Regions from separate parts of the Paenibacillus sp. JCM 9796 genome, predicted to be linked through region 2. Evidence: predicted binding sites of a transcription regulator. Region 2 holds the regulator's gene; the other holds the start of a gene.
What was found. The regulator CtsR, encoded in region 2, represses protease genes until heat stress. The targets are predictions, from matches to a motif close to ATGGTCAATAAAGGTCAAACA.
Positions count from the first base shown of each region.

Region 1 (14,748 bases), 580 kb from region 2:
TTAAGCGATTCGGCTTCAAGCCCGAGCAAAGCGTCGAACACCTCGAACGACAAGCGCTGGAGGCGGTCCGGGCGGCGGGCATGGCGATCGAATTGAATGCGTCGGGGCTGCGGATGCCGGTGAACGAGATGTTCCCGAGCCGGCGCATGCTGGAATACGCCCTGGAGCTTGGAATTCCGCTCACCATCGGCTCCGATGCGCATCAGCCGGAGCGGCTCGCCCAATATTTGGATCAAGCCGTCGATTTGTTGAAAAATGTCGGATTTAACGAATTAGCCACATTTAAGGGCCGGAAACGGACGATGGTGCCTATTGGTTTCGATTCTTTTCATGTATAATGAGGGAGTGGAAGCATTCTAAATTTTATGTAAACGCTCAAGACTTCCGAGTCTGGGCATCGTCAAACGAACCACGTAACAACAGAAAGCGGAGGTAACCATGTATACCGACAAATTGAAGATTTTCTCGGGTTCGTCCAACCCGAAACTGGCGGAGCGTATTTGTCAAGAGCTCGAAGTGCCGCTAGGTCAGATCAAACTTTCCCGATTTAAGAGCGGGGAAATTTACTGTCTTTACGAAGAGAGCATTCGTAACTGCGACGTGTTTCTCGTACAAACGTTCTCGCATCCGATTAACGAGCACTTCATGGAACTTCTCGTGATGATGGATGCGGCGAAACGGGCATCCGCGAGAACGATCAACCTTGTCGTTCCTTACTATGGTTATTCCCGCCAAGAGCGTAAAGCCGCGCCGCGCGAGCCGATTTCGGCCAAGCTGGTTGCGGATCTCCTGACGGCGGCGGGCGCCGACCGTGTGATCACGATCGACCTGCACGCTCCGGCGATTCAAGGCTTTTTCAACATCCCGGTGGATCATTTGACGGCGCTGGATTTGGTTAGTGATTATATTAAAGGTCTGAATATCGAAAATCCGATCATCGTATCGCCGGACGCTGGACGCGCTACGACGGCTGAGAATTTGGCCAACATTCTCGATGCGCCGTTCGCGATGATGATCAAGAAAAGACCCGCTCATAACGAAGCGGTTATTACGCACGTCATCGGGGACGTCGAGGGACGCACGCCGATCATTATCGAGGACCTGATCGATACGGGCACAACGATCGTGAATGTTGTCGAAGGTCTGAAAGAGCGCGGAGCCAAGGACGCTTATATCTGTGCTACGCATCCGGTGTTCTCCGGCCCGGCGCTGCAGCGTCTGGACCATCCGAACATTGCGGAGGTGGTAATTACGGACTCGATCGCGATTCCGGATGATCATTCCGCCCGGTTCAAGGTATTGTCCGTGTCCCACCTGCTCGCCGATGCGATCAACATTATCGTGTCGGGCGGCTCGCTCAGCTCCTTGTTCAAGTACGGCGGAGTATAAAACTTATCCTAAATGTTTTTTCCACACGTCTCCGGCTTTCAAAACCTACGGTTTTGGGCCGGATTGTGTTATAATTAGGAATCATTAGAATTCCGGGAAGCAACAGACGATAGCTAACGTCATTCGTTATTCGTATTCGGCGGTAAGCTCTACCGGACGGGTCACGGAGGTGCCTTAACCATGGAGAAGAAAAAACGTGTGCTGCCCCAGACCAGCACCAATGTCGTTCCGATGCAAATGGATGCCACGTTCTTTTTCGAAAAAGCCGTTCAATCCCTGGACCGTTATCATTACGATAAGGCATTGAAGTATTTTCGCCGGGCGGCCGAGTATGAGCCTGAAAATCCGGTCAACCATTGCAATTTGGCTGGGCTTTTGTCGGAAATGGGCAACTACGAGGAATCGAACCGCATTTTGCAGCATGTCCTGGATCAGATCGATCCGGCGATGACGGAATGTTATTTTTATATGGCCAACAATTTTGCCAATATGGAGAATTACGAGTCGGCCGAGAAGGCGATCGTTCATTATCTGGAGAACGATCCGACAGGGCAATTTCTCGAAGAGTCCGAAGAAATGATGGAGCTGCTGCGCCTGGAGCTCGATCGTCCTGCGAAGCTGACGACGATCAAGAGCCGGGAAGGCTTGTTCGAGCACGATCGCGCGCGCAGCATGCTGGAGGAAGGCAAGTTCTCCGAAGCGGTGCGGCTGCTGGAGACCATTATTCGCAACCATCCGGACTTCATTGCGGCGCGCAACAATTTGGCGCTCGCTTATTATTATATGGGTCATTTCGACCGATCGGTGCAGATGATTCGCGAGGTGCTCGAGCTGGAGCCCGGCAATCTGCATGCGCTTTGCAACCTGGCGATTTTCTACCAGCATTTCGGCGACCGCGAGAAGCTGGCGGGGCTGCTGGACATGCTGCGCAAGACGTATCCCTTCCATCAGGACCATGTGTTTAAACTGGCCACGACGATGGGTATATTAAGTGAACATGACAAAGCGTACCGGCTGTTCAAAAGGCTGTTAAAGACAGGCGAGGCCGGACCGGACCCTTGCTTGTTCCACTATGCGGCCGTAGCCGCATACAATACCGGCCGCTGGGACGAAGCGGAGCGGTTGTGGCGGCAAGCGGAGAAGAACGATCCGGGCTCGGATATTCCGAGATTTTATTTGAATATCTTGAACAAGCGTCGCGACGGCGATACGAAGGCTCAGGTGAGCTATCATTATCACCTGCCGTTCGAGGAACAGCTGCGCGGCATGGAGCGTAAGGAAGGCGGCCTGCCGGATCACTTGAAAAAAGATCCGCTCGTCCGTTCCTCGTTCTTCTGGGCGCTGCGGCACGGCGATACCGATACGAAGCTGCAGGTCATTCAGGCGTTTGGTCTTATTGCGGACGATGAAGTAAAGGATGCGCTGACGGAGTTTATTCTGGAGCCGGAGGAAGACGACTATTTGAAAAAGATGGCCGTGTTCGTCCTGCGCAGCATCGGGGTTAAAGATCCGCTGCCGGCGGTGCTGGAAGGCCGTTCGACGACCGTCGCACCGTCGCCGCATTCTCCGAGCCTGCCCGTATGGGACCGGAAATGGCAGCTGGTCATGGAATTGGCGCAGCGTGAAATGGCGCGGCGGTACGATATCGTACAGCAGTACGATTTACAGACCCTTTGGGTAGAATATTTAACGCGGGTATTTCCCGCCGTTCCGAAAATCGCAAAGGTGGAGGGCTGGGCCGCGGCGCTCGAATATTGGATCGCCCGGATGCACCGTCGTCCTGTCAGCTTTCAAGAGACAGCCGACCGTTATGGCGTTTCCGTGGCTACGGTCAGCAAGAACGCCAAGCTCATCGACGAGGCTTGCGGTTTACGCGAGAAAATGGACTCCATTTTCCGAAAGTTTTCCGGACTGGAAGCTCCATCCTAAAAAATAAGCGGGATCTGTAGGGAGGACACCTTCTATGTACAAATCAATCGTAATCGGAACCGGCCCGGCCGGTTTAACGGCAGCTATCTACTTGGCGCGCGCGAATCTGAACCCGCTCGTCATCGAAGGTCCTGAACCCGGCGGTCAATTGACCACGACGACGGAGGTCGAGAACTTCCCGGGTTTCCCCGAAGGCATTATGGGGCCGGAATTAATGGATAATATGCGCAAGCAGGCCGAACGTTTCGGCGCAGAATTCAAGACCGGCTGGGTCAACAAGGTCGATCTGTCGAAACGTCCGTTTAAGCTTAACGTCGAGGGCTTGGGCGATATTGAAGCGGAATCGCTGATTATCTCGACGGGCGCTTCGGCGAAGCTGCTCGGCATTAAGAACGAGAAGGAAAGCATGGGCCGCGGCGTCAGCACATGTGCCACATGCGACGGATTCTTCTTCCGCGGGAAGAAAATCGTCGTGGTCGGCGGCGGCGATTCGGCGATGGAAGAAGCGAATTTCCTGACGCGCTTCGCTACGCAAGTGACGCTGGTGCATCGCAGAGCAGAGCTGCGCGCTTCGAAGATCATGCAGGACCGCGCGCGCGAGAATTCGAAGATCTCGTGGAGCTTGAACCGGACTCCGCTTGAAGTCGTGTCGGGCGACAAGGGCGTTACCGGGTTGAAAGTGAAAAACAACGAGACCGGCCAGGAAGAAATCATTGAGACGGACGGCATTTTCGTCGCGATCGGCCATAAGCCGAACACGGATTTCCTTGAAGGTCAAATCGTTACGGATGAGGTCGGCTACATCTTGGTCAAGCCCGGCACTTCGATGACGAACGTTGAAGGCGTGTTCGCGTGCGGCGACGTGCAGGACAGCAAATACCGTCAAGCGATTACCGCGGCGGGAAGCGGATGTATGGCCGCGCTCGATTGTGAGAAGTTTCTGGAAGGACACATGGTGCACGACTGGAGCCAAACGCTCTAAAAGGCCGTCTGCATAAAGCGTGGAACAAACTTGTTCCACGTTTTTTCCCGTGGACTCTTCTTGACCTCCCGGGTGGGTTGCCTTATAGTTGGAACATGGAGCGCTCATCCTGAGCGGCTGGACAAGACCATAAAGCTCGAACACATACAAAGTTAGACGATGCGATTATTTATGAGGTGAGAAGACGGGTATGGGCGATCAAGTGTATTTGGGAGTCGATTTGGGAGGCACCGCGATTAAGGTAGGTTTGTGCGACGAACAGGGCAATCTGCTGCAAACGGACGAAGGGCCGACCGGAACCGAGCACGGTCCCGATGTAGTGCTGGAAAATATTGCGCAGTATGCGCGTAAACTTGTAACGGAATCCGCATATACATGGGATCAAGTGGCCGGAATCGGTGCCGGGATCGCGGGGTTTCTGGATATCCCGGAAGGCTTTGTCAAGCTATCTCCCAACCTGGGTTGGCGGAATGTGCCGGTCAAAAAAATTCTTGAAGAGAAGCTCGGCAAACCGGTCAAAATCGATAACGACGCGAACGTGGCCGCTCTTGGCGAAGCTTGGGCCGGCGCGGGCAGAGGCATCGCGAATATCGTATGCTACACGCTCGGAACGGGCGTAGGCGGCGGAATCATTATCAACGGCCGCATCTATCAAGGCTCGAACGGTATGGCCGGTGAGCTCGGTCATATGATCATCGTGCCGGATCTCGAAGCGATCGATTGCGGCTGCGGCAAGAAGGGCTGTCTCGAAACCGTATCTTCGGCGACGGGCATCATCCGTATGGGGAAAGAGGCCGTAGAGCGCGGGGAGCATACCTCGCTTGCGCTCGTGGAGAACATTATGGCCAAGGACGTGTTCGATGCTGCGAAAACCGGCGATGAGACGGCGCTTCGCATTATCAACCGCGCCGCTATGTACCTCGGCAAATCGATGGCCACCGTGTCTGTCGTGATCAACCCGCAGCGTTTCGTCGTAGGCGGGGGCGTGTCCAAAGCCGGCGACATTCTGTTCGATGCGATCCGCAAATATTACCGCGAGTGCACGCAGGAAACAGCGCAAGAGGGCGTGGACATCGTGCCGGCCATCCTCGGCAACGACGCCGGTATCGTTGGCGCCGCAGGTTTGAACCTGCGCGGCTAATCTTTGAAAGCAAGGTTCGCAGGTCAAAGCGCGAACCTTTCATATACTATAGCGAGGATTGCTGCGAGCGGCGACTGTTAACTAGCTGCGATTCGTGATCGGGAGGAGAAACACCCGGAAAGTTTACGTGGCTACTTTAAAATTCGGTCTTTACCCTGCTGCTTTTGTTCTTTAGAAACCGAATTTTAACTGAGCTTGGAGGGAGTTTCTCCGGACGCGGAAACCTGTCGCAAAGGTAGCTTGTCTCGCCTCCACGCAGCAAGTCCGAGCCTAACAAAGGAGTGCTACAGTCCCCATGGAAGAAATGCAAAGCCTAGGCAAGCTGGTCATCATTACCGGCATGTCGGGCGCGGGCAAAACGATCGCCGTGCAGAGCTTGGAGGATTTGGGCTTCTTTTGCGTAGATAACCTGCCTCCGGTGCTCATCCCGAAATTTGCCGAACTGATCGAGCAATCGAAGGGCCGCATCGGCAAAGTGGCGCTCGTGATCGACTTGCGCGGCCGCGAATTTTTTGATTCGTTGTCCGAGTCGCTGCGCTACTTGAACGAGAATTACACGTTAACGTACGAAATCTTATTTCTGGATGCGACCGATTCCGCACTTGTTCAGCGTTACAAGGAAAGCCGGCGGAAGCATCCGCTTGCGCCGAACGGAGCTCCGCTTGAAGGGATTCACCAAGAGCGGAAGCTGCTGGAGGAGCTGAAGGGACTTGCCACGCAAGTCATCGATACGAGCAGCTTGAAACCGGTGCAGCTTAAAGAACGTATTGTATCCAGGTTTACGAACCTCGAGACGGGCATCATCTCCATCAATGTGATCTCGTTCGGCTTTAAGTACGGCATTCCGATCGACGCCGATTTGATCTTTGATGTGCGCTTTTTGCCGAATCCGCATTATATCGATCACCTTCGCCCTAATACCGGCCAAGACCCGGACGTATATGAATACGTGATGAAATGGAACGAGACTCAGGATTTTTTGACGAAGCTGCTCGATATGCTTCATTTTTTGGTGCCGCAGTACAAAAAAGAAGGAAAGAGCCAAGTCGTTATCGGTATCGGCTGCACCGGAGGCAAGCACCGTTCGGTAGCGATCGCCGAATATCTCGGCAAGGTGATGGCTAACGGCGAGACGGAGATTGTCCGTGTGAGCCACCGGGATTCCGAGCGAGATCGGGTTGAGGTGAAACAATGAGCTCTGATCGGGAGAGCGCAGCCTATTTACCGCGAATCGTTGTGCTTGGCGGGGGCACCGGACTGTCGGTGATGCTGCGCGGGTTGAAGCAGAAGCCGATCGACATTACGGCGGTCGTTACCGTGGCGGACGACGGCGGCAGCTCCGGCATTTTGCGTTCGGAGCTGGAGATCATTCCTCCCGGCGATATCCGCAACGTGCTGACGGCGCTTGCGGACGTAGAGCCGCTGCTGGGCCAGCTGCTGGAATATCGATTTGATAAAGGCAATGGATTGGCAGGCCACAGCTTGGGCAACCTAATGCTGGCAGCGATGCGCGATATTACGGGCGACTTCGTGACCGGCGTGCGGGAGCTGAGCCGCGTGCTGGCCGTGCGCGGCCGCGTGCTTCCATCCTCGGACCAGGCGCTGGTGCTGCGGGCGGAGATGGAAGACGGCAGCATCATCGAAGGCGAATCGAAGATTCCGAAAGCCGGGGGCGTAATTCGCCGCGTTTCCATCGAACCGAAGGACGCGCGAGCTTTGCCGGAGGCGTTGGAAGCGCTTCGGGAGGCGGATGCCATCCTTGTCGGCCCCGGCAGCTTGTATACGAGCATTTTGCCGAATTTACTCGTACCGGAAATTACGAAGACGATTGTGGAATCGAAGGCGCTGAAGATGTTCATCTGCAATGTGATGACGCAGCCCGGCGAGACGGACGATTACAAAGTGAGCGATCATCTAAAGGCGGTTCGCGACCATGTCGGCGAAGATTTGTTCGATTACGTCATTGTCAACAACGGCGAAATTCCCGAGCAGGTGCAGGCGAGATATGCGGAGCAGGGCGCCAGGGTCGTTCGTCTCGATCTGGACGAGGTAACCAAGCAAGGGTACAAGATCATCGCCGACAAGCTTGTTTTGTTCCGCACGTATTTGCGTCATGATGCCGAGAGGTTAAGTCAGCACATTTATCAACTGGTGGAAAGCTGGATGTTCAAGAAGAGGTGATTTCTGTGTCCTTCGCCGCACAAACGAAAAAAGAGCTAACGCTCATGGAGTCCGACCGCTGCTGCGAACGGGCTGAGTTATCCGCACTGATTCGCATGAACGGTACCGTACAGCTGACAAGCCAAAAAATCGTGCTGGACATCTCGACGGAAAACGCCGCGATTGCCAGAAGAATTTATTCGCTGCTCAAAAAAACGTTTCATGTGCACACTGAGCTGCTTGTACGGAAAAAGATGCGGTTGAAAAAAAACAACGTATATATCGTGCGCGTACCGGTACAAGTACAGGATATCCTCAAGGAGCTGTACATCGTCTCCGAAGGATTCCACTTTACGGACGGCATCGAACCGGGCATCATTAAACGGAGCTGCTGTAAGCGCGCATACTTGCGCGGAGCGTTCCTGGCCGGAGGCTCGGTAAACAACCCGGAAGGCTCGTCGTACCATCTGGAGATTTACTCGATGTACGAGGAGCATTGCAAAGCGATCTGCAAGCTGGCCAACGAATTCGACCTGAACGCCCGCTGTATCGAACGGAAGAAAGGTTTCGTCTTGTACATCAAGGAAGGCGAGAAGATTATTGAGTTCTTAAGTCTGATCGGCGCGCATCAAGCGCTGCTGCGCTTCGAGGACGTCCGCATCATGAAAGACATGCGCAATTCGGTTAATCGGCTGGTTAACTGCGAAACGGCGAATTTAAACAAGACCATCGGCGCTGCAGTCAGGCAGATCGATAACATCCGGCTGCTGCAGAAGGAAGTCGGGCTTGAGAACTTGCCGGAGAAGCTGCGCGAAGTGGCCGAGATCCGCTTGAAGCATCCTGACATGAATTTGAAGGAAGTCGGCGATATGCTGAAAGGCCATGTAAGCAAATCGGGTGTCAACCATCGGTTGCGGAAGATCGACGAGATGGCGGAGAAGTTGCGAAAATAAGAACTTTAGCCGGTTCAAATATAGATTTTTTGTGGAAATCATCAAAAATTCTAGTGCAGAACGCCGAAAAATGCTATACTAGTTGAAAAATCGCATTTTTGCGATTACAGCTGTTTACCGCTGTAAGCAAGTCAGTCTACCGTTGCAATTTGTAAAAATAAAATTTATCTATAGGGTGATTTGCCCTTCATGGATGAGCTAATAAAAGTAGGGGGTATTGGTTGCATGTCGAGACGCCCAGTAGTCGTTAAGTTGAAAACAGGCCTTCATGCCAGACCGGCGGCACTTTTCGTACAGGAAGCAAACAAGTTCTCTTCCGAGATTTTCGTGGAGAAGGACGAGAAGAAAGTGAATGCCAAAAGCATCATGGGGATTATGAGCTTGGCCATCAGCACAGGGACCGAAGTTCACATAAGTGCCGAAGGTTCGGACGCAGAGCAGGCTGTAAACGCTTTAGTCACCTTGGTCAGCAAAGAGGAATTGGAGAACCAATAAGCAGAGTCGCAAGCTTCCGGGAGGAAGCTTCTTCCCTTCCGGGGATTGCGGTAATGGTATCGGTATTCGCGAATCACGGCAGTCTGTTTCAGATAGAACAGATTGCTGGAAGCGAACGACAGAGATGAATGCGCTTGCAATTTTCGTGCCTGCGGCAGACCGGTAAAGCGAGGCAGGATCGTTAGCGGAAATTTCGCTCGCGGCGTAATTGGTGGCATTTGTGCTCGTGGTCGCGTAGTGGGTAAACATGAACGGGAGGCCTCGATTTCCTGGAGGGGAGTCGAGGCTTTTGTATGTTTAAAATTGTACATTTCATGAACATCTGGCTAAACGGCGACTAATACTCGAAACACGCGGCAAATGGGGCGCAACCTTTTATAGGCAACTATCGTCTAAATTGTCGTCGTATATTGGTATCCTGAAACAGACAGAAGAGGAGAAGAAACAACACATGAGACGTATGAAACAGGAACTGGCCTTATTGCTGGTTTTCACACTATTGCTCGGGACGTTTGGCTTCAGCGCATCGGCTGCTGACAAGAAGGAATCTTCGGTATCGTCAGGGACGACGTACGTGCTGCTGTACTTAAATAAAGCGGAAGCGTTCTTGAATGGGGAGCAGGTCACGCTCGACGCCCCGGCAACGATTATCAAGGATAAAATGTTCGTTCCGGCGAAATTTCTGGGCGATGCGTTCGGCATGAAAGTCGAATGGAACGAGCAGACGCGGATGATCGAGATGGAGACGCCGAACGCGCAAATTTTGCTCGACAGCGATAACAAATCCGTCTGGATCAACGGTTATTGGATGCGCTTTGACGACGCGGCGGCGATCGTGAACGGCCGCTTGATGGTCAAACTCACTTGGCTGGCGGATTACATGGGCGCCCGTTATACATACAACGACGAGCTTAAACGCGTCGAAGTGTTATATGTGAAGACGCCGCAAGGCATCTATATCCCGGATACCGGCAACTCCAAGCCGGTAGCCAAGTTCAGCTTCGGCAAGTCGGTCTACAAGATCGGAGAGCCGATCAAATACGTCGATTTGAGCTACGATCCCGATGCCGAGGGCATTGCGAAGTTCGACTGGAAGGGCCGCCAGGAAGCGATCTTCACGCCGGGCACCTATCCGGTGACCTTGACGGTAGAGGACATTCACGGGAACCGGAGCGAGCCCTACACGCGCTATCTGGTTATCGGCAAGGAGACCTATCTGAATGAGGTGGAGTATCCGATTTACCGCAGCCCGGTAGGCTCGTTCATCAAGACGAACTGGTCCGTACTGTGGAGCAATTTCCACGAGCTGCCGGAGCTGCCGAAGCAAGTGACGGAAGACAAATCGCGCAAGCTGCTTGTCAGCGACAGTCCCGAGACGTTCGAGCAGCAAGGGATTTTGTATCAGGATACGATCGAAGGCAAGGGTCGCCTGTACGCAGACCATATTAACGGTACGAACGAAAAAGTGACGATGGCGATACTCGCCAAAAATATGACGGATAAGCCGGTCACCGTCAGAACGACGAACAAAGGCGAAGTATGGCCTTCCGTATATGCGAACCTGATCGGAAACGAAGCGACAGTTGACTTCCTGCTCGGCGACCCGCTGAACGAGAAGCTGACGATTCCGCCGAATCAAACGTTCGTCTATAAACAAATGCCGGACTTCTATCCGGGTCAAGGCGTGAACCTGTTCTATGACGTCGAAACGGACGGACTGGTGCAGTTTTCGTTCATCGCCTCCAGCCAGATCTCGCAAAACTCGCTGACGTTACCGCTGCTTCCGTTCAACGGACACGTGCGCGGCTCGTTCCCGGTGTCCGAGGTGCAGTGGAACATCGACGCGACCACCTTCACGAGCCCGTCGAGGCTGATCGTCGGGGACGGGAAGATCGATCCGTTCCAGCCGGGCTACGATACGATTCGGATGCAGCAGGTGAACAACGACGGCAATTATGGGGTTGTGTACAAAATTCACGCCGATAAGCCGCGCAAAATGGCGGTTATGATTTTGCCAAAGGGCGGTGTCTTTAAAGGTCCGTTCAAAATCAACGGCGAAATTCGCCTTGTGCCGGAATCCGGCGTCATCACGGCGTTTGACGGCATGCAGATTCTGGCTAAAACGACGGGGACGGAAGAAGCGCTCGATATCGAGTTCAGCCCGCCGGCCGGTTCGGCGTTCCCCATCGATTTAATCTTCTACCCGCTCGACGAGCGTGAAACCAAGTAACGAACGAAGCCTCCCGGTTCTTTAGCGGAATCGGGAGGTTTTTTGGTGCGAATGGCGGGATGCCCGAAGCCTTAAGCACGATGGAGTGAGCGCGTCTTGATGTCCGCCGTCAGTCAACCGTCATCGAAACGTTATTCGATCCCGCGTAACCTTCGCGTCTCCTGAACCGTTATAGAAAACGAGCAGGTCAATTTTTGGAAACCAAGTAGGAGGCGCAGGTAACATGGGAATCGGACGGCATGCTCCGGAAAATTGGATGAGAGTGACAGGTTGGAGCTTATTTGCAATAGGCACGCTGTTTATACCTTATGTTCCCTGGTATATCTTGGGCGGGGTCCGCGAGGAAGAAATCGGAAGGTGGGGGTCCTTCGCCGTCATCGGCGGGCTTGTCGTCGGAGTCTGTACGCGGATGTACCGACTGGGCTCGCTTCCGGTGAAACGAGGCCTGCTGCTGCTTGGTATCGTCGGCATGGCTTTCGTCGTCTTGGGGCAGGTGCCCGCCTTGTTCAGCTGGCTGATGTACGGGGGCAGCTTCGTACGCCATTGGATGCCGTGGGAACGGATCGGGTTCGGGCTTGGCATGCTGCTGCACATCTGGCTGGCGGTCACGGCGTTAATGACGGCGGTCGTATCAGGCTATGCATTAACCGGCCGGATGGAGCCGGAGCTGCGGCTGAGGGCGAGGGAGGGTGCGATTTATTTCGCTCTACTCGCGGCAGTTATCGGGGGGTGGTGGGGCTGGGACCGCTATCAAAGCTCGCATTGGATCGCGCAAACGGTTCCGGCGGACGGAAGCTTGGAGGTTCCCCGCGATAGCGAGGTTCGGGTTGTGTGGAAGGGCCGGCACGACAGCATGGGCATGCGCGTTCGTTACGCAGATTCGCCGGATACACCGGTCCCGGGAGAGACCGCGGGTTCCGGCGGCGGTATGAGCTACAGGCCGGAGGGCGGCTTTGCTCCCGGAGCGCGTGTGCAGATCACCGTAGAGGCAGGGCGGCGTACGCATACGTTCACGTTCACTACGGCGTCGGAATAACCCTGCCGTCTTGCGATATGACAACAGCCCTGACCCCGCGGCAGGAGAGCCGTAGAGTCAGGGCTGTTACAGGTTTGGTTTAGATCCGCTCGATGACGTTGTCGATCAAGCCGTAGTTTTTCGCTTCTTCCGCGGACATGAAGTTGTCGCGGTCGGTGTCCTTCTCGATCCGCTCGAACGATTGTCCCGTGCGCTCCGCAAGGATCGTGTTCAACTTGTCGCGCATCTTCAGAATGCGCTTCGCGCGAATTTCGATGTCGCTCGCTTGGCCTTCCGCACCGCCGAGCGGCTGGTGGATCATGACTTCGCTGTTCGGCAGCGCATAGCGCTTGCCTTTGGCGCCTGCCGCCAGCAGGAAAGCACCCATCGAAGCGGCCATACCGACGCAGATCGTCGAAACGTCCGGCTTAATGAACTGCATCGTGTCATAAATCGCCATCCCCGAAGTGATCGAGCCGCCGGGACTGTTGATATACAGGCTAATGTCTTTGTCCGGGTCTTGTGCGGCCAGGAAAAGCAGTTGCGCGATGATCGAATTGGCTACAACGTCGTTGATTCCGCTACCGAGAAAAATAATCCGGTCCTTAAGCAGGCGCGAATAAATGTCATATGCGCGTTCCCCTCTTGCATCCGGTTCGACAACCATAGGAATAAAACTCATGTGCTGCAGCCTCCTTTTATAATTAAACTATATCCATCATAGCGGAAATTCAAACAAAGGTCAAGAAAGGTCAAACAAAGAGTAAAAAAAACAGCCATCACGTGAAGTTAGGGCTGATTGTCGTTAGTATAGATGGCGCGCCCGTAAGGAATCGAACCTTAATCTCAGGCTCCGGAGGCCTACGTCATATCCATTGGACCACGGGCGCGTATGATGTTGTGCAAGTCACAAAGAGTGACAGCAAAAGTTATTATAAGACATTCTCCAATGAATTGCAAGTCAAAGTTGATGTCTTTTTTTAGGCGGATATCTACTTGAATGTGGAATCAAATTGAATTATAATGGGAACATCTAAGTGAGAAGCTTAGTTCTTTTTTTGGGTCATGTGGGACTGAAAATGTATCACCGGGACAAAAAGAGTCCCAACAGAGAGCGATGTGAGATTCGAGGCCATGCGAGATATTCTGGATATTCAGAAGCAGCTTCTGCCCGACCTGCTCGAAACGATGAAAAAACGGTACACGATTCTACAGCACATTCTTATTTCGGGAGTCGTCGGACGCCGTACGCTGGCGGTTTCGATCGGATCGACCGAGCGGGTGCTGCGCGGTGAAGTCGATTTTCTCAAAGAACAGGGCTTGCTTCAGATCGATGCTTCGGGGATGCGAATCACCGATGCGGGCCGCGTTCTGCTCGAGAAGATCGAGCCGCTGGTCAAAGACGTATTCGGATTGACGGAGTGGGAAGAGCTCATTCGCGACCGATTCGGCTTGAAGCAGGTGGTGATCGTGCCGGGCGATTCGGAAGTTTCGCCGCATGCGAAGAAGGAACTGGGCCGCGCCGGCGCTTTGGTGGTGCGAAAGCTGGTTAAAGAAGATGAAGTCATCGCCGTTACGGGGGGCTCAACGATGGCGCAGGTGGCCGATCAGTTGAATGCTACGGCGTCGATGAAGAGCTGCTGGTTCGTCCCCGCACGAGGCGGACTTGGCGAAAGCGTGGAACTGCAGGCCAACACGGTGGCGGCTACGATGGCCAAGAAGGCCGGCGCCCGATACCGGCTGCTGCACGTGCCGGACCACTTGAATGAAGAGGCCTACCAATCGTTGATACAGGACGATCATATCGCCGAGATCATTCAGTTCATCCGCCGGGCAAGGATGGTCGTACACGGCATGGGAGATGCTATGGTCATGGCAAGACGCCGGAAGGTCGATCCGGAAACGACGAGCAGTTTGCAGCGCGAAGGAGCGCTCGCGGAGGCATTCGGCTACTACTTCGACCGCAGCGGCCGCATTTTGCACAAGATGCCTACGGTAGGTCTTCGCATCGAAGACATTCACGAGATGGATACGGTCATCGGCATCGCGGGCGGGAAGAGCAAGGGCGAGGCGATCGTCGCCGTTCTCCGCCACGGTCACGAGGATGTGCTCGTTACGGATGAGGCTGCCGCCGCTGAAATCGTAAGAAGCTTGACATCTTGACGGGTTTATACCTGTCTTGACATATATAAAAAGAAACCATATTTTAGGAGGAACTTTCTCATGGCAACGAAAATTGGTATTAACGGATTTGGACGTATCGGACGTAACGTGTTCCGCGCAGCGCTGAATAACCCTGAAGTTGAAGTCGTAGCCATCAACGACTTGACGGATGTTAAAACATTGGCTCACTTGCTGAAATATGACACGACGCACGGCAAATTGGACGCTACGGTGGAGTCGACGGAAGGCGCATTGATCGTGAACGGCAGAACGGTTAAAGTCTTTGCCGAG
Region 1 is NZ_AP043723.1:3,026,234-3,040,981, forward strand. Features, by position in the region: gene hisJ (histidinol-phosphatase HisJ) at 1-338, shown strand, start outside; gene ACZ439_RS14585 (ribose-phosphate diphosphokinase) at 439-1,389, shown strand; gene ACZ439_RS14590 (tetratricopeptide repeat protein) at 1,570-3,318, shown strand; gene trxB (thioredoxin-disulfide reductase) at 3,353-4,300, shown strand; gene ACZ439_RS14600 (ROK family glucokinase) at 4,491-5,441, shown strand; gene rapZ (RNase adapter RapZ) at 5,737-6,636, shown strand; gene ACZ439_RS14610 (gluconeogenesis factor YvcK family protein) at 6,633-7,622, shown strand; gene whiA (DNA-binding protein WhiA) at 7,628-8,554, shown strand; gene ACZ439_RS14620 (HPr family phosphocarrier protein) at 8,780-9,049, shown strand; gene ACZ439_RS14625 (copper amine oxidase N-terminal domain-containing protein) at 9,501-11,279, shown strand; gene ACZ439_RS14630 (hypothetical protein) at 11,503-12,315, shown strand; gene clpP (ATP-dependent Clp endopeptidase proteolytic subunit ClpP) at 12,395-12,976, opposite strand; tRNA gene ACZ439_RS14640 (tRNA-Arg) at 13,110-13,184, opposite strand; gene ACZ439_RS14645 (sugar-binding transcriptional regulator) at 13,429-14,457, shown strand; gene gap (type I glyceraldehyde-3-phosphate dehydrogenase) at 14,518-14,748, shown strand, end outside.
Region 1: the regulator CtsR is predicted to act here: its motif matches at 13,033-13,053, upstream of clpP (ATP-dependent Clp endopeptidase proteolytic subunit ClpP).

Region 2 (14,748 bases):
GATGCGCGAGCGGCAAGGGGAGTAGCCTTATATAGAAAAGCGCGCGGCTTAGACACAGGCCGCGCGCTTTTTTTGCGCAGATTCAGCATTTTTAATTATTTTGTCGAAAAAACACTTGCATTCCGGCTGCAGATTTGATATATTACTCCTTGTCGCTTCTGAACTAACGGACTGCAAGTTAAAAGTTGAAAAATAACTATTGCAATTCAGTAGGCAGATGTGATATTATATAAAAGTCACTTTTGACGGAAATGTAAAATGAAGTCGAAAATGACTGAAAATTGCCCTTTGAAAACTGAACATCGAGTGAGTGCTTTAAATAAGAGATAGCGATATCTCAGCTAGCTTCAACAATGAGCAAGTCAGCTTTCTACATTAATGGAGAGTTTGATCCTGGCTCAGGACGAACGCTGGCGGCGTGCCTAATACATGCAAGTCGAGCGGACCATTCCTTCGGGGATGGTTAGCGGCGGACGGGTGAGTAACACGTAGGCAACCTGCCTGTAAGATCGGGATAACTACCGGAAACGGTAGCTAAGACCGGATAGCTGGTTTCTCCGCATGGGGGAATCATGAAACACGGGGCAACCTGTGGCTTACGGATGGGCCTGCGGCGCATTAGCTAGTTGGTGGGGTAACGGCCCACCAAGGCGACGATGCGTAGCCGACCTGAGAGGGTGATCGGCCACACTGGGACTGAGACACGGCCCAGACTCCTACGGGAGGCAGCAGTAGGGAATCTTCCGCAATGGGCGCAAGCCTGACGGAGCAACGCCGCGTGAGTGATGAAGGTTTTCGGATCGTAAAGCTCTGTTGCCAAGGAAGAACGCCTCGGAGAGTAACTGCTCTGAGGGTGACGGTACTTGAGAAGAAAGCCCCGGCTAACTACGTGCCAGCAGCCGCGGTAATACGTAGGGGGCAAGCGTTGTCCGGAATTATTGGGCGTAAAGCGCGCGCAGGCGGTCTTTTAAGTTTGGTGTTTAAGCCCGGGGCTCAACCCCGGTTCGCACTGAAAACTGGGAGACTTGAGTGCAGGAGAGGAAAGCGGAATTCCACGTGTAGCGGTGAAATGCGTAGAGATGTGGAGGAACACCAGTGGCGAAGGCGGCTTTCTGGACTGTAACTGACGCTGAGGCGCGAAAGCGTGGGGAGCAAACAGGATTAGATACCCTGGTAGTCCACGCCGTAAACGATGAGTGCTAGGTGTTAGGGGTTTCGATACCCTTGGTGCCGAAGTAAACACAATAAGCACTCCGCCTGGGGAGTACGCTCGCAAGAGTGAAACTCAAAGGAATTGACGGGGACCCGCACAAGCAGTGGAGTATGTGGTTTAATTCGAAGCAACGCGAAGAACCTTACCAGGTCTTGACATCCCTCTGACCGGTACAGAGATGTACCTTCCCTTCGGGGCAGAGGAGACAGGTGGTGCATGGTTGTCGTCAGCTCGTGTCGTGAGATGTTGGGTTAAGTCCCGCAACGAGCGCAACCCTTGAACTTAGTTGCCAGCACTTAAGTTGGGCACTCTAAGTTGACTGCCGGTGACAAACCGGAGGAAGGTGGGGATGACGTCAAATCATCATGCCCCTTATGACCTGGGCTACACACGTACTACAATGGCCGGTACAACGGGAAGCGAAGTCGCGAGATGGAGCGAATCCTTAGAAGCCGGTCTCAGTTCGGATTGCAGGCTGCAACTCGCCTGCATGAAGTCGGAATTGCTAGTAATCGCGGATCAGCATGCCGCGGTGAATACGTTCCCGGGTCTTGTACACACCGCCCGTCACACCACGAGAGTTTACAACACCCGAAGTCGGTGGGGTAACCGCAAGGAGCCAGCCGCCGAAGGTGGGGTAGATGATTGGGGTGAAGTCGTAACAAGGTAGCCGTATCGGAAGGTGCGGCTGGATCACCTCCTTTCTATGGAGTCCATGTCACCTGCAGGGTGGCGGACAAATCTGCAGCAGCACCACTGCTGTAACAGAAGCACTCACTTCGATGTTCAGTTTTGAAAGGCGCAATAGCCTTTCAGTAAAGTTTGTTCCTTGAAAACTGGATAAACGAAACAAAGCAACAATGCTGAATCAAAATCCGGTACGACTTCGGTCGTACATGTGATAGCTGGATAAGCTATAAAGAGCACACGGAGGATGCCTAGGCACCAGGAGCCGAAGAAGGACGTGGCGAACAACGATAACGCCTCGGGGAGCCGTAAGCAGGCATTGATCCGGGGATGTCCGAATGGGGGAACCCGCGTGAGGTAATACTCACGTACCATGCAGTGAATACATAGCTGCATAGGAGGCATACGAGGGGAACTGAAACATCTAAGTACCCTCAGGAAAAGAAAACAAAAGTGATTCCGTCAGTAGCGGCGAGCGAAAGCGGATTAGCCCAAACCAAGGAGCTTGCTCCTTGGGGTTGTAGGACGCCGTCATGGGTGCAGCAGGTTAGGCGAACAGGTCTGGAAAGGCCGGCCATAGTGGGTAAAAGCCCCGTAACCAAAAGTCTGCGAACACCCTAGGCGTATCCTGAGTAGGGCGGGACACGTGAAACCCCGTCTGAATCCGGCAGGACCATCTGCCAAGGCTAAATACTCCCTGGTGACCGATAGTGAAGCAGTACCGTGAGGGAAAGGTGAAAAGAACCGCGGGAGCGGAGTGAAAAAGAACCTGAAACCGTGTGCTTACAAGAAGTCAGAGCCCGTTCATGGGTGATGGCGTGCCTTTTGTAGAATGAACCGGCGAGTTACGTTTGCAAGCAAGGTTAAGGTGAGAAGCCGTAGCCGCAGCGAAAGCGAGTCTGAATAGGGCGAAATAGTTTGTAGGCGTAGACCCGAAACCGTGTGATCTACCCCTGTCCAGGGTGAAGGTGCGGTAACACGCACTGGAGGCCCGAACCCACGAATGTTGAAAAATTCGGGGATGAGGTGGGGGTAGCGGAGAAATTCCAATCGAACTCGGAGATAGCTGGTTCTCCCCGAAATAGCTTTAGGGCTAGCCTCGGGAGATGCGTCGTGGAGGTAAAGCACTGATTGGGTGCGGGGCCCGCCAAGGGTTACCAAGTCCAGTCAAACTCTGAATGCCACAGACGTTATCCCGGGAGTCAGACAGTGAGTGCTAAGATCCATTGTCAAGAGGGAAACAGCCCAGATCATCAGCTAAGGTCCCCAAGTGTGTGTTAAGTGGGAAAGGATGTGGAGTTGCACAGACAACCAGGATGTTGGCTTAGAAGCAGCCACCATTGAAAGAGTGCGTAATAGCTCACTGGTCGAGTGACTCTGCGCCGAAAATGTAACGGGGCTAAACACACCACCGAAGCTATGACGAGCGCAAGCAATTGCGCTGGGGTAGGGGAGCGTTGTATGCGGGTAGAAGCTGGATCGAGAGGACTGGTGGACTGCATACAAGTGAGAATGCCGGTATGAGTAACGAAAAGATCAGTGAGAATCTGATCCGCCGTAAGCCTAAGGGTTCCTGAGGAAGGTTCGTCCGCTCAGGGTAAGTCGGGACCTAAGGCGAGGCCGAAAGGCGTAGTCGAAGGACAACAGGTTGAAATTCCTGTACCACCGTGAACCGTTATGAGCAATGGGGTGACGCAGAAGGATAGTGACGCTGGGCTATGGATTGCTCAGTCCAAGCAGTGAGGCTGGTGTGCAGGCAAATCCGCACACCGTAAGGCTGGGCTGTGATGGGGAGGGAAATTTAAGTACCGAAGGTCATGAGTTCAGGCTGCCAAGAAAAGCCTCTAGCCAGGGAGAAGGTGCCCGTACCGCAAACCGACACAGGTAGGCGAGCAGAGCATGCTAAGGCGCTCGGAAGAACTCTCGTTAAGGAACTCGGCAAAATGACCCCGTAACTTCGGGAGAAGGGGTGCCTCGGTAGGGTGAATAGCCCGAGGGGGCCGCAGTGAAAAGGCCCAAGCGACTGTTTAGCAAAAACACAGGTCTGTGCGAAGCCGCAAGGCGAAGTATACGGGCTGACGCCTGCCCGGTGCTGGAAGGTTAAGGGGAGCGGTTAGGGGCAACCCGAAGCTGTGAACCGAAGCCCCAGTAAACGGCGGCCGTAACTATAACGGTCCTAAGGTAGCGAAATTCCTTGTCAGGTAAATTCTGACCCGCACGAATGGCGTAACGACTTGGGCGCTGTCTCGACGAGAGATCCGGTGAAATTTTAATACCTGTGAAGATGCAGGTTACCCGCGACAAGACGGAAAGACCCCATGGAGCTTTACTGCAGCTTGATATTGGACTTTGGTACGATCTGTACAGGATAGGTGGGAGCCTGGGAAGCCTGCGCGCCAGCGTGGGTGGAGGCGCCGTTGGGATACCACCCTGATCGTATCGGAGTTCTAACCTGGTACCGTGAACCGGTACGGGGACAGTGTCAGGTGGGCAGTTTGACTGGGGCGGTCGCCTCCTAAAGAGTAACGGAGGCGCCCCAAGGTTCCCTCAGAATGGTTGGAAATCATTCGAAGAGTGCAAAGGCATAAGGGAGCTTGACTGCGAGACAAACAGGTCGAGCAGGGACGAAAGTCGGGCTTAGTGATCCGGTGGTACCGCATGGAAGGGCCATCGCTCAACGGATAAAAGCTACCCTGGGGATAACAGGCTTATCTCCCCCAAGAGTCCACATCGACGGGGAGGTTTGGCACCTCGATGTCGGCTCATCGCATCCTGGGGCTGAAGTAGGTCCCAAGGGTTGGGCTGTTCGCCCATTAAAGCGGTACGCGAGCTGGGTTCAGAACGTCGTGAGACAGTTCGGTCCCTATCTGTCGTGGGCGCAGGAAATTTGAGAGGAGCTGTCCTTAGTACGAGAGGACCGGGATGGACGTACCGCTGGTGTACCAGTTGTTCCGCCAGGAGCACGGCTGGATAGCCAAGTACGGACGGGATAAGCGCTGAAAGCATCTAAGCGTGAAGCCCCCCTCAAGATGAGATTTCCCAGTATGTAAGACCCCTTGTAGACGACGAGGTTGATAGGTTCGGGGTGGAAGCGCGGCAACGTGTGGAGCTGACGAATACTAATCGGTCGAGGGCTTATCCAAAAAAGACTTTCACTTTAGTGAAGTCAAAGCATTCAGCATGCTGAGTTTCGTATCCAGTTTTCAAGGTGCAAGCCGCCTTGAATGGCAAGATCTGATGTTTCGCGGCAGAAGCATCAACATCCGTTTGGTGATGATGGCGGAAGGGAACCACGCGTACCCATCCCGAACACGAACGTTAAGCCTTCCAGCGTCGATGGTACTTGGACCGCAGGGTCCTGGGAGAGTAGAACGTCGCCAAGCATCCATAAAAGTCCGTTTGGAGTTTATCCAACCGGGCTTTTATTTATTTTACCGCAAATAGCGGAGATCACGCATCATGATTCAGCTATGAATAAAAAGACAAAGAGCCAGCATGAGCGTAATACAGCCCCGTTCTCGCTGGCTCCTTGTCTTGCTTAAGGCGTTCGAACACTCATTTCCCCCAAACTTTTGAACACATAACCTTGCCGACGCGCTTCATCGATAATGCTGGCCAACGCATCCGTGTTATCTTTGGAAATCGAATGAAGCAAGATAACCGCTCCAGGATGAAGCTGCGAAGTCACTTTATCATAGGCGTATTTCGCCCCTCTCTGATCCTTCGTGTCCCAATCCTTGTAGGCGATCGACCAGAATACGTTGATATAGCCGAGCTGTTTGCTTACATCCAACGTCCGTTCGTTAAATATACCCCGTGGGGTACGTAAATATCGCATTTCCTGTTGCCCTGTTACGGCGGTAACCTCTGTCTTGACCTTCGTTAATTCCTCACGAATGCGGTCCGCAGAAATTTGACTCATGTCGGGATGATGCCAAGAATGATTACCGATCAGATGACCTTCTTGCACCATCCGCTTCAGCAGCTCGGGTTGACTTGTGACGTAGTGGCCTGTGACAAAGAAAATGGCGGGCACTTGCTTTTGTTTCAGCACGTCCAGAATTCGGGACGTATACCCATTCTCATAGCCGTTATCAAAAGTTAAATATAATTCTTTTTGGGAAGTATCTCCGGTGAAGATCGCTTCATATTTTTGCAGCAATGATTTAAAGCCTTCTTCATCGATGGAGGGTAACTGGCCGTTTACGCTTTTTTTAAATCCGAAATGATAGGGTCCGTCAGCATAGGCTGGAATGGCTGAGATCGAGAACTGGCTAACCAGGGCCAGTGCCACAGTGAGGACGAAGTAGCAGATCCGTTTCAAAATAGGTTCACTCCTTACGGTCAGATTAGCAACGTAGACAAAGCTGCCACGCCGTTCATACACTGTATTGTGCCACCGTCTGGAACGGATATGTGTTATCCGCTAAAGGTGCCGAGGGGGTGTAGTGGTTGATTTCCCATAGTCTGGGTATTGCTGAGGGGGGATCGAAGGTTGAACCACCCAGGTAATCAGATGACGGAAATAGATGTGGATAGCCGATTTGAGTCCTTGATGTATATCGTGGAGAGCCATGTAAATAATGAAAACATAATCCCACTGAATTTAAACATAATAACTGTAGATCGATGAGGTCCGAAATGAGGTCAGAATATGCATCAGCGCATGAGGTTTAAGGCGTTAGGGAATAGTTGCATTCTTGTGTAAATCTGCTATAATGTTTTTAAAGTCAAAGAAAGTCAAAGTCAGAAACAAGACTAAACCTTTGACGTTTTCTTCAACTTTAGTCGTGGAGGTCAAATGGATGCGCAATGTTTCAGAAGTCATTGAACAGTATCTGAAGCAAATTTTGCAGCAGAGCCCCGACGGCGTGGTCGAGATCCAGCGCAATGAACTGGCCGATCAATTCAATTGCGTTCCATCGCAAATCAATTATGTGATCAGTACCCGCTTTACCTTGGAGAAAGGTTACGTTGTCGAAAGCAAGCGCGGCGGCGGAGGGTACATACGCATTCAGAAAATCGGGCTGCATTCGCAGGGTACGGTGCTCGACTTTATTTTCCAGAATATAGGCACGCACATCGACCAGACCGCATCTGAAGGGCTCTTGTATCAACTCGAGGAAGGCAAGTACATTACCCGGCGGGAAGCATGCTTGATGAAAGCGGCGATGGCCCGTGAAGTGTTGGCCTTAAAGCTGCCGCTGCGGGACGAAATTCGCGCCAAGCTGTTGAAAGCGATGCTGATATCGCTGCTGGGCAAATAATTAACCTTCAATTCATGAACTGAAGGAGGGGCCGTCTTGATCTGTCAGGAATGCGGAAAGAAACAAGCGACGCTTCACTTTACGAAAATACTGAATGGCGAAAAAACCGAATTTCACATTTGCGAAACATGCGCCAGAGAGAAGGGGGAGCTCATTCCGGGCACTCCGAACGGATTTTCAATCCACAACCTGCTGAGCGGGCTTCTTGATTTCGAGCCGTCTTCGCACAATGCGTCTGCTTCTAAAATTCAACCTACACGCTGCGAACACTGCGGCTTGACGTACAGTCAGTTCAGCAAAGTCGGAAGATTCGGCTGCAGCGAGTGTTACAAGCATTTTACAGAGAAACTGGATCCGTTGTTCAAGCGGGTTCACGGCAATATTGTGCACACGGGCAAGGTTCCGAAACGATCAGGCGGGTTAATTCAATATAAACGCGAAATCGACTCGCTGAAGAAAGAACTGCTTGTGCGCATTGAGAAAGAAGAATTTGAGCAAGCGGCAAAGATTCGAGATCAAATTCGGGAATTGGAACGAAAAATATCAGAAGCTTAAACGATGGACGATAGAGAGGAGGATTCCTAATGGCGGAAGTGCACCGCTTTACGGAAAATGCGTTAAGCGATTGGATGAAGGGAGATGGCCCGGACTCGGATATCGTCATCAGCAGCCGAATCCGTATCGCCCGCAACGTGAGAGCGTACCCGTTCCCTATGCTGGCGACGAACCAACAATCCAAGGAAGTGCTCGATAAAGTATCCGAAGTGCTTGGGAACGAAGAACTCGATACGATCAGCCGGTTTACGCTGCTCCCGTTGTCCGAATTGGATGAGTTGAAGCGAAGGGTGCTCGTGGAGAAACACTTGATCAGTCCGGCGCTCGCTAACGAGTCGCGGAACGGCGCGGTCATTTTGTCCGACAATGAATCGATCAGCATCATGGTGAATGAAGAGGACCATCTTCGAATACAATGCTTGTGCCCCGGTTTTCAGATTAAGGAAGCGTGGGACTTGGCGAATCAGATCGACGATTTGTTCGAAAGCCATCTGGAGTACGCGTTTGATGAGAAACGGGGCTACATGACAAGCTGTCCGACTAACGTGGGAACCGGCATTCGAGCCTCGGTCATGATTCATTTGCCGGCGCTTGTGCTAACGCAGCAAATTAACCGGATTTTGTCGGCCATCACACAGGTGGGGCTGGCGGTGAGAGGACTGTACGGGGAAGGCAGCGAGGCACTGGGCAATTTATTCCAAATTTCGAATCAAATTACGCTGGGTCAATCGGAAGAAGAAATTATCGATAACCTGCACAGTGTCGTCCGGCAAATCATTGAGCATGAACGGGCGGCACGCCAAAAGCTGGCGCAAGAAAGCAGAGCGAAGCTGCTCGACCGGGTAAGCCGTTCTTTCGGAATTTTATCGTATGCGGCTATTATGGATTCCAAGGAAGCGGCCCAGCGGCTTTCAGATGTGCGGCTAGGCATTGATATGGGCTTTATCAAGAAAGTGTCTCCTCAGGCTCTGAATGAACTGCTGGTGATGACGCAACCAGGTTTTTTGCAGCAAACAGCAGGAGAAAAGCTATCGCCTGAAGAAAGAGACATTAGAAGAGCGCAGCTGATCCGGGATAAAATGTCCGAATCGGATGAAGCTCGCTGACATCAGGATAAGCCTCGTCTTGTGGATAACGCAGCATAAATAAAATGTATACCAATCTTGGAGGTGTTACTCATGATGTTTGGCAGATTTACGGAACGTGCGCAGAAAGTGCTCTCTTTGGCTCAAGAGGAAGCAGTCCGATTGGGTCATAACAATATCGGAACCGAGCATATTTTACTCGGACTGATTCGCGAAGGCGAAGGGATCGCGGCTAAAGCTTTGATCGCGCTCGGCCTCGGCCTGGAGAAAATTCAAGACGAAGTCGAATCGCTCATCGGCCGCGGTCAAGAACAACCTACCAATATCGCCTACACGCCTCGTGCGAAAAAGGTAATTGAGCTGTCGATGGACGAAGCCCGCAAACTCGGCCATACGTATGTCGGCACCGAACACATTCTGCTCGGCCTGATTCGCGAAGGCGAGGGCGTGGCGGCGCGCGTGCTTAACAACCTCGGCGTCAGCCTTAACAAGGCGCGTCAGCAAGTGCTGCAGCTGCTGGGCAGCAGCGAGGTCGTATCGCCGAGCCACGGCAATCCCGTTAACGTGAATACGCCGACGCTGGATGGCCTGGCGCGCGATTTGACGGCTTACGCGAAGGAAGGCAATCTGGATCCGGTTATCGGCCGGAGCAAAGAGATTGAGCGCGTCATCCAAGTGCTGAGCCGCCGGACCAAGAACAACCCGGTCTTGATCGGGGAGCCCGGGGTGGGTAAAACGGCGATTGCCGAAGGCCTCGCGCAAAAAATAGTGGCTAATGAAATTCCGGAGACACTGCGAGACAAACGCGTCATGACCCTTGACATGGGTTCGGTGGTGGCCGGAACGAAATACCGCGGTGAATTTGAAGATCGCCTTAAAAAAATCATGGACGAAATTCGTCAAGCCGGGAACATCATTCTGTTCATCGACGAGCTGCATACGCTCATCGGCGCAGGAGGTGCAGAAGGCGCGATCGACGCTTCCAACATCCTGAAGCCGGCGCTGGCTCGCGGCGAGCTGCAATGCATCGGCGCGACGACGCTTGACGAGTATCGCAAATATATCGAGAAGGACGCGGCGCTTGAAAGACGCTTCCAGCCGATTACGGTCGATCAGCCTTCGCCGGAAGAAGCGATCCAAATCCTGCACGGTTTGCGCGATCGCTATGAAGCGCATCACCGCGTGAAAATTACGGACGAAGCCATTGAGCAAGCGGTCAAACTGTCCGATCGTTACATTACGGACCGGTTCTTACCGGACAAAGCAATCGACTTGATTGACGAAGCGAGCTCCAAAGTAAGACTTCGCTCATACACGGTACCGCCGGATTTGAAAAATATGGAAAATAGGCTCGAGGATATCCGCAAAGAGAAGGATGCTGCGGTGCAAAGCCAAGAGTTCGAGAAGGCGGCATCCCTCCGCGATACCGAGCAAAAGCTGCGCGAAGAGCTCGATTCCACGAAGAACGAGTGGAAAGAGAAGCAAGGCCGCACCGATTCCGAGGTAACGCCGGAGGATATTGCACAGGTGGTCGCCAGCTGGACCGGCATCCCGGTAGTCAAATTGGCCGAAGAGGAAACGGAACGCCTGCTCAAAATGGAATCGATTCTGCATGACCGCGTTATCGGTCAAGACGAAGCGGTGAAAGCCGTCAGCCGTGCGATCCGCCGTGCGAGAGCCGGTCTGAAAGACCCGAAACGCCCGATGGGCTCGTTCATCTTCCTTGGCCCGACCGGGGTTGGGAAAACAGAGCTGGCGCGTGCGCTGGCCGAGTCCCTCTTCGGCGACGAGAACGCGGTAATCCGGATCGACATGTCCGAGTACATGGAGAAGCACTCGACATCCCGTCTGGTCGGCGCGCCTCCGGGATATGTCGGTTATGAGGAAGGCGGCCAGTTGACCGAGAAGGTCCGCCGCAAGCCGTACTCGGTTGTCCTGCTCGACGAGATCGAGAAGGCGCACCCGGAAGTGTTCAACATCCTGCTTCAAGTGCTCGAGGACGGCCGTCTGACCGATTCCAAAGGCCGTACGGTCGACTTCCGCAATACGTTGATTATTATGACCTCCAACGTCGGCGCGGACGTCATTAAGAAAAATTCGACGCTGGGCTTTACCGCGGCGCACGATGCGGGCAGAGACTACAATAACATGAAAGACAAAGTGATGGGCGAGCTGAAGAAAAGCTTCCGTCCGGAATTCTTGAACCGGATCGACGAAATCATCGTCTTCCATTCGCTCGACGAAACGCATATCGCGCAAATCGTAACCTTGATGGCCGACGAGCTGCGTAAACGTCTTAAGGAGCAGGACGTCGACTTCGTGCTGACGGACTCCGCGAAGGCGTTCTTGGCTAAAGAGGGCTTCGATCCAAGCTTTGGAGCCAGACCGCTGCGCCGGGCCATTCAGAAGCATATCGAGGACCGCTTGTCCGAAGAGCTGCTTCGCGGAAACATCTCGAAAGGCGATACATTAACGATTGATGAGAAGGATGGCGAACTTGTCGTTCAACGAAATCAAAGCGTAGGCACGGAAGCCTAGGAAACAGATTTTCCCGCTGTCGGGTATACCGGCAGCGGGTTTTTTCTTTATTTGCATACAGCTTTGGACGAAAGCTTTTTTTATTTTGCCTGACAAGGCTATAAGGGTTTTCAAGGATTCTTAGGCATGGTAAACTTTGTAATGGAACTTAAGTCGGGAGAAGAAATATGAGCAAAACGAAAACGAAATTTTATTGCCAGCAATGCGGGTATGAATCGCCGAAATGGCTGGGCAAGTGTCCTGGCTGTGAAGCATGGAATACGTTCGTCGAAGAAGTGGAGACGGTCAGCAAGAGCAGGGGCTCGCACACTTCGATTACCAATAAGAAAGAAAAAGCGATTTCGATCATAGACATAGAAAGCAGTGAAGAAGCCAGGATTGTCACGCGGAACAAGGAGTTGAACCGGGTGCTCGGCGGAGGCTTGGTGCCGGGCTCGTTAATTTTGGTCGGAGGCGATCCGGGTATCGGGAAATCGACGCTGCTGCTTCAAACCTCGCATGAGCTCACGGCGCAGATGTTAAAGGTGCTGTACATCTCGGGCGAGGAATCGGTACGGCAGACCAAGCTGCGCGCGGATCGCCTGCAGGCGGTATCGCCCCTTCTGTTCGTGCTGAGCGAGACGAATGTGGAATTTATCGAGGCGGCGATCGAAGAGGTGCAGCCCGATTTTATCGTTATCGATTCGATTCAGACCGTGTACCATCCGGCCGTGGCGTCAGCACCGGGAAGCGTCTCCCAAGTTCGCGAGTGCACCGGGCATTTTATGCGGATCGCCAAGGTTAAAGGTATCGCAACCGTACTTGTTGGCCATGTTACTAAGGAAGGGGCTATCGCTGGGCCTCGTCTCCTCGAACATATGGTCGATTGCGTTCTGTATTTTGAAGGAGAGCGGCATCATTCATACCGGGTGCTTCGGGCCGTTAAGAATCGATTCGGCTCGACGAACGAAATCGGGATTTTCGAAATGCGCGAAAGCGGGTTGGTCGAAGTCGACAATCCGTCCGAGCTGTTCTTGTCCGAGCGCCCGCTCGGCGTTGCCGGCTCGACGGTCGTCGCCAGCATGGAGGGGACCCGGCCTGTGCTTGTGGAGCTGCAGGCGTTGATTTCAACGACGAACTTTCCGTCCCCGAGGCGTATGGCGACCGGATATGATCACAACCGGCTCTCGTTAATTATAGCCGTACTGGAGAAGCGGATGGGCATGTTTCTCCAAAATCAAGACGCATATCTGAACGTGGCGGGCGGGGTGAAGCTGGATGAGCCGGCCGTCGATTTGGCGGTTGCCGTCAGCATCGCATCAAGTTTTCGCGATCAGCCTACCCAGCCGTTCGATGTTGTATTCGGTGAAGTGGGATTGACCGGGGAAGTGCGCGGCGTGTCCCGCGTCGATCAGCGCGTCCGTGAAGCCCAGAAGCTTGGCTTCAAACGGGTCATTATGCCTCAGAAAAGTTTAAAAGGTTGGACACCCCCGAAGGGGATCGAAATCATTGGCGTGCAGACCGTTGCGGAAGCGCTGTCCGCCGCTTTAGTTTAGTCGTCAGGAGGGACATCTTTGAGCAAGGAAGATCTAAAACGCGACGTAATGAGCCAATTATTGCAACTGGTGTCGCCGGGCACCCCGTTTCGGGACGGACTCGAGAATGTGCTGCGCGCCAAAACGGGCGGGTTGATCGTAGTCGGCTACAGTCCGGAGGTCATGGAAATTGTGGATGGGGGATTTTCCATTAACTGTGATTTTTCCCCGAATTATTTATATGAATTGGCTAAAATGGATGGCGCGATCATTCTCAGCGAGGACTTGAAACGTATTTTGTATGCCAACACGCAGCTTATCCCCGATTCCTCGATTTCCTCTTCGGAAACCGGGATCCGGCATCGTACGGCCGAACGGGTAGCGAAGCAAACCTCGAAGCTCGTCGTGTCCATTTCCCAGCGGCGTAATGTCATTACGTTGTACCAAGGAAATCTTCGGTATGCGTTGAAGGACATCGGCGTCATACTAACGAAGGCCAACCAGGCGATCCAAACGCTTGAGAAATATAAGTCTGTGCTCGATCAGGATATGACGAATCTGGGAGCTTCCGAATTCGAGGAGCTCGTTACGCTGCACGACGTCACCAGCGTCATCCAACGGATTGAAATGGTGCTGCGGATTAAAGCGGAGATTAATCGATATATCAACGAACTCGGCAACGAGGGGCGTTTGATCAGCATGCAGCTCGAGGAATTGGTAGGCAATACAGAACGCGAGGCTTATTTGCTCGTCAAAGATTATATTAAGGAATGCAACGAAGAGAAGGTCAGGGACGTGTTCGCACAGTTGAAACGGCTTGCCAGCGATGAAATTCTCGATCATGCGCAGATCTCAAGATTGCTCGGCTATCCGCATATTTCCGCCGGCGCGGAAGAAATCGTGTCGCCGCGCGGCTACCGCGTGTTGAACAAAATTCCTCGGCTGCCGTCGATTATCATCAATAATCTGATTGAACGCTTCCGGCAGCTTCCGCACCTTATGATGGCGACCATCGATGAGCTGGATGAAGTGGACGGGATCGGCGAAGTGCGGGCCCGGACCATAAAAGAAGGCTTGAAGCGTATCCAAGATCAGGTACTCATTGACAGACATATCTAACTTGCATACAATCATAAGGTGGCCTCATATACATATTGGTATTGGGGCACAGTAAAACCAGAGGTGGATCAAATACATGATAGCAAAATCTCTCCCGAACCTGTTCACGATTGGGAATCTTTTTCTGGGTATTATCGCGATTATCTCCGTATTTAACAATAAACCTGAGCTTGCGGCTATCATGGTGATCGTGGCGATGCTGCTTGACGGTTTGGACGGTCGCGTAGCAAGGGCGCTTAATGCGCAAAGCGAATTCGGCAAAGAACTGGATTCGTTGTCCGATGTCATCTCGTTCGGCGTTGCCCCGGCATTCATTATGTATGTCGTCGCTTTCACGGAGCTGAATGCAGCTGCCGCTTGGATCGTCACCGCCATCTTCCCCATTTGCGGGGCTTTGCGTCTCGCTCGCTTCAATGTAGTTGCCGGAACGCCGGGTTACTTTATCGGCTTGCCGATTCCAGCTGCAGGCGGCGTTCTGTGTACGCTTGCGCTGTTTCACCAAGAACTGAATACGATCGTGCTTGCGTTGTCGACGCTGCTCTTGTCCTATTTAATGATCAGCACCGTGAAGTATCCGAACTTTAAGAAAATCGGTATCCCGAAAGCGGCGATTTGGATTACGCCGGTCGTCGTGATTGCCGCCGTCGTCCTGGCGATTCAATTCCCGGGTACCTTATCCAAGATGATCTTCGTACCGCTGCTGTTATATGCGCTGTACGGGCTAAAAAAAAACGTTGATCGAGTCTTCTTCTTCCTCCGCCGCAAACGAA
Region 2 is NZ_AP043723.1:2,449,256-2,464,003, reverse strand. Features, by position in the region: gene lysS (lysine--tRNA ligase) at 1-25, shown strand, start outside; rRNA gene ACZ439_RS11840 (16S ribosomal RNA) at 376-1,917, shown strand; rRNA gene ACZ439_RS11835 (23S ribosomal RNA) at 2,121-5,043, shown strand; rRNA gene rrf (5S ribosomal RNA) at 5,167-5,283, shown strand; gene pdaA (delta-lactam-biosynthetic de-N-acetylase) at 5,439-6,194, opposite strand; gene ACZ439_RS11820 (CtsR family transcriptional regulator) at 6,706-7,167, shown strand; gene ACZ439_RS11815 (UvrB/UvrC motif-containing protein) at 7,204-7,722, shown strand; gene ACZ439_RS11810 (protein arginine kinase) at 7,752-8,828, shown strand; gene clpC (ATP-dependent protease ATP-binding subunit ClpC) at 8,901-11,345, shown strand; gene radA (DNA repair protein RadA) at 11,513-12,880, shown strand; gene disA (DNA integrity scanning diadenylate cyclase DisA) at 12,929-13,978, shown strand; gene pssA (CDP-diacylglycerol--serine O-phosphatidyltransferase) at 14,055-14,748, shown strand, end outside.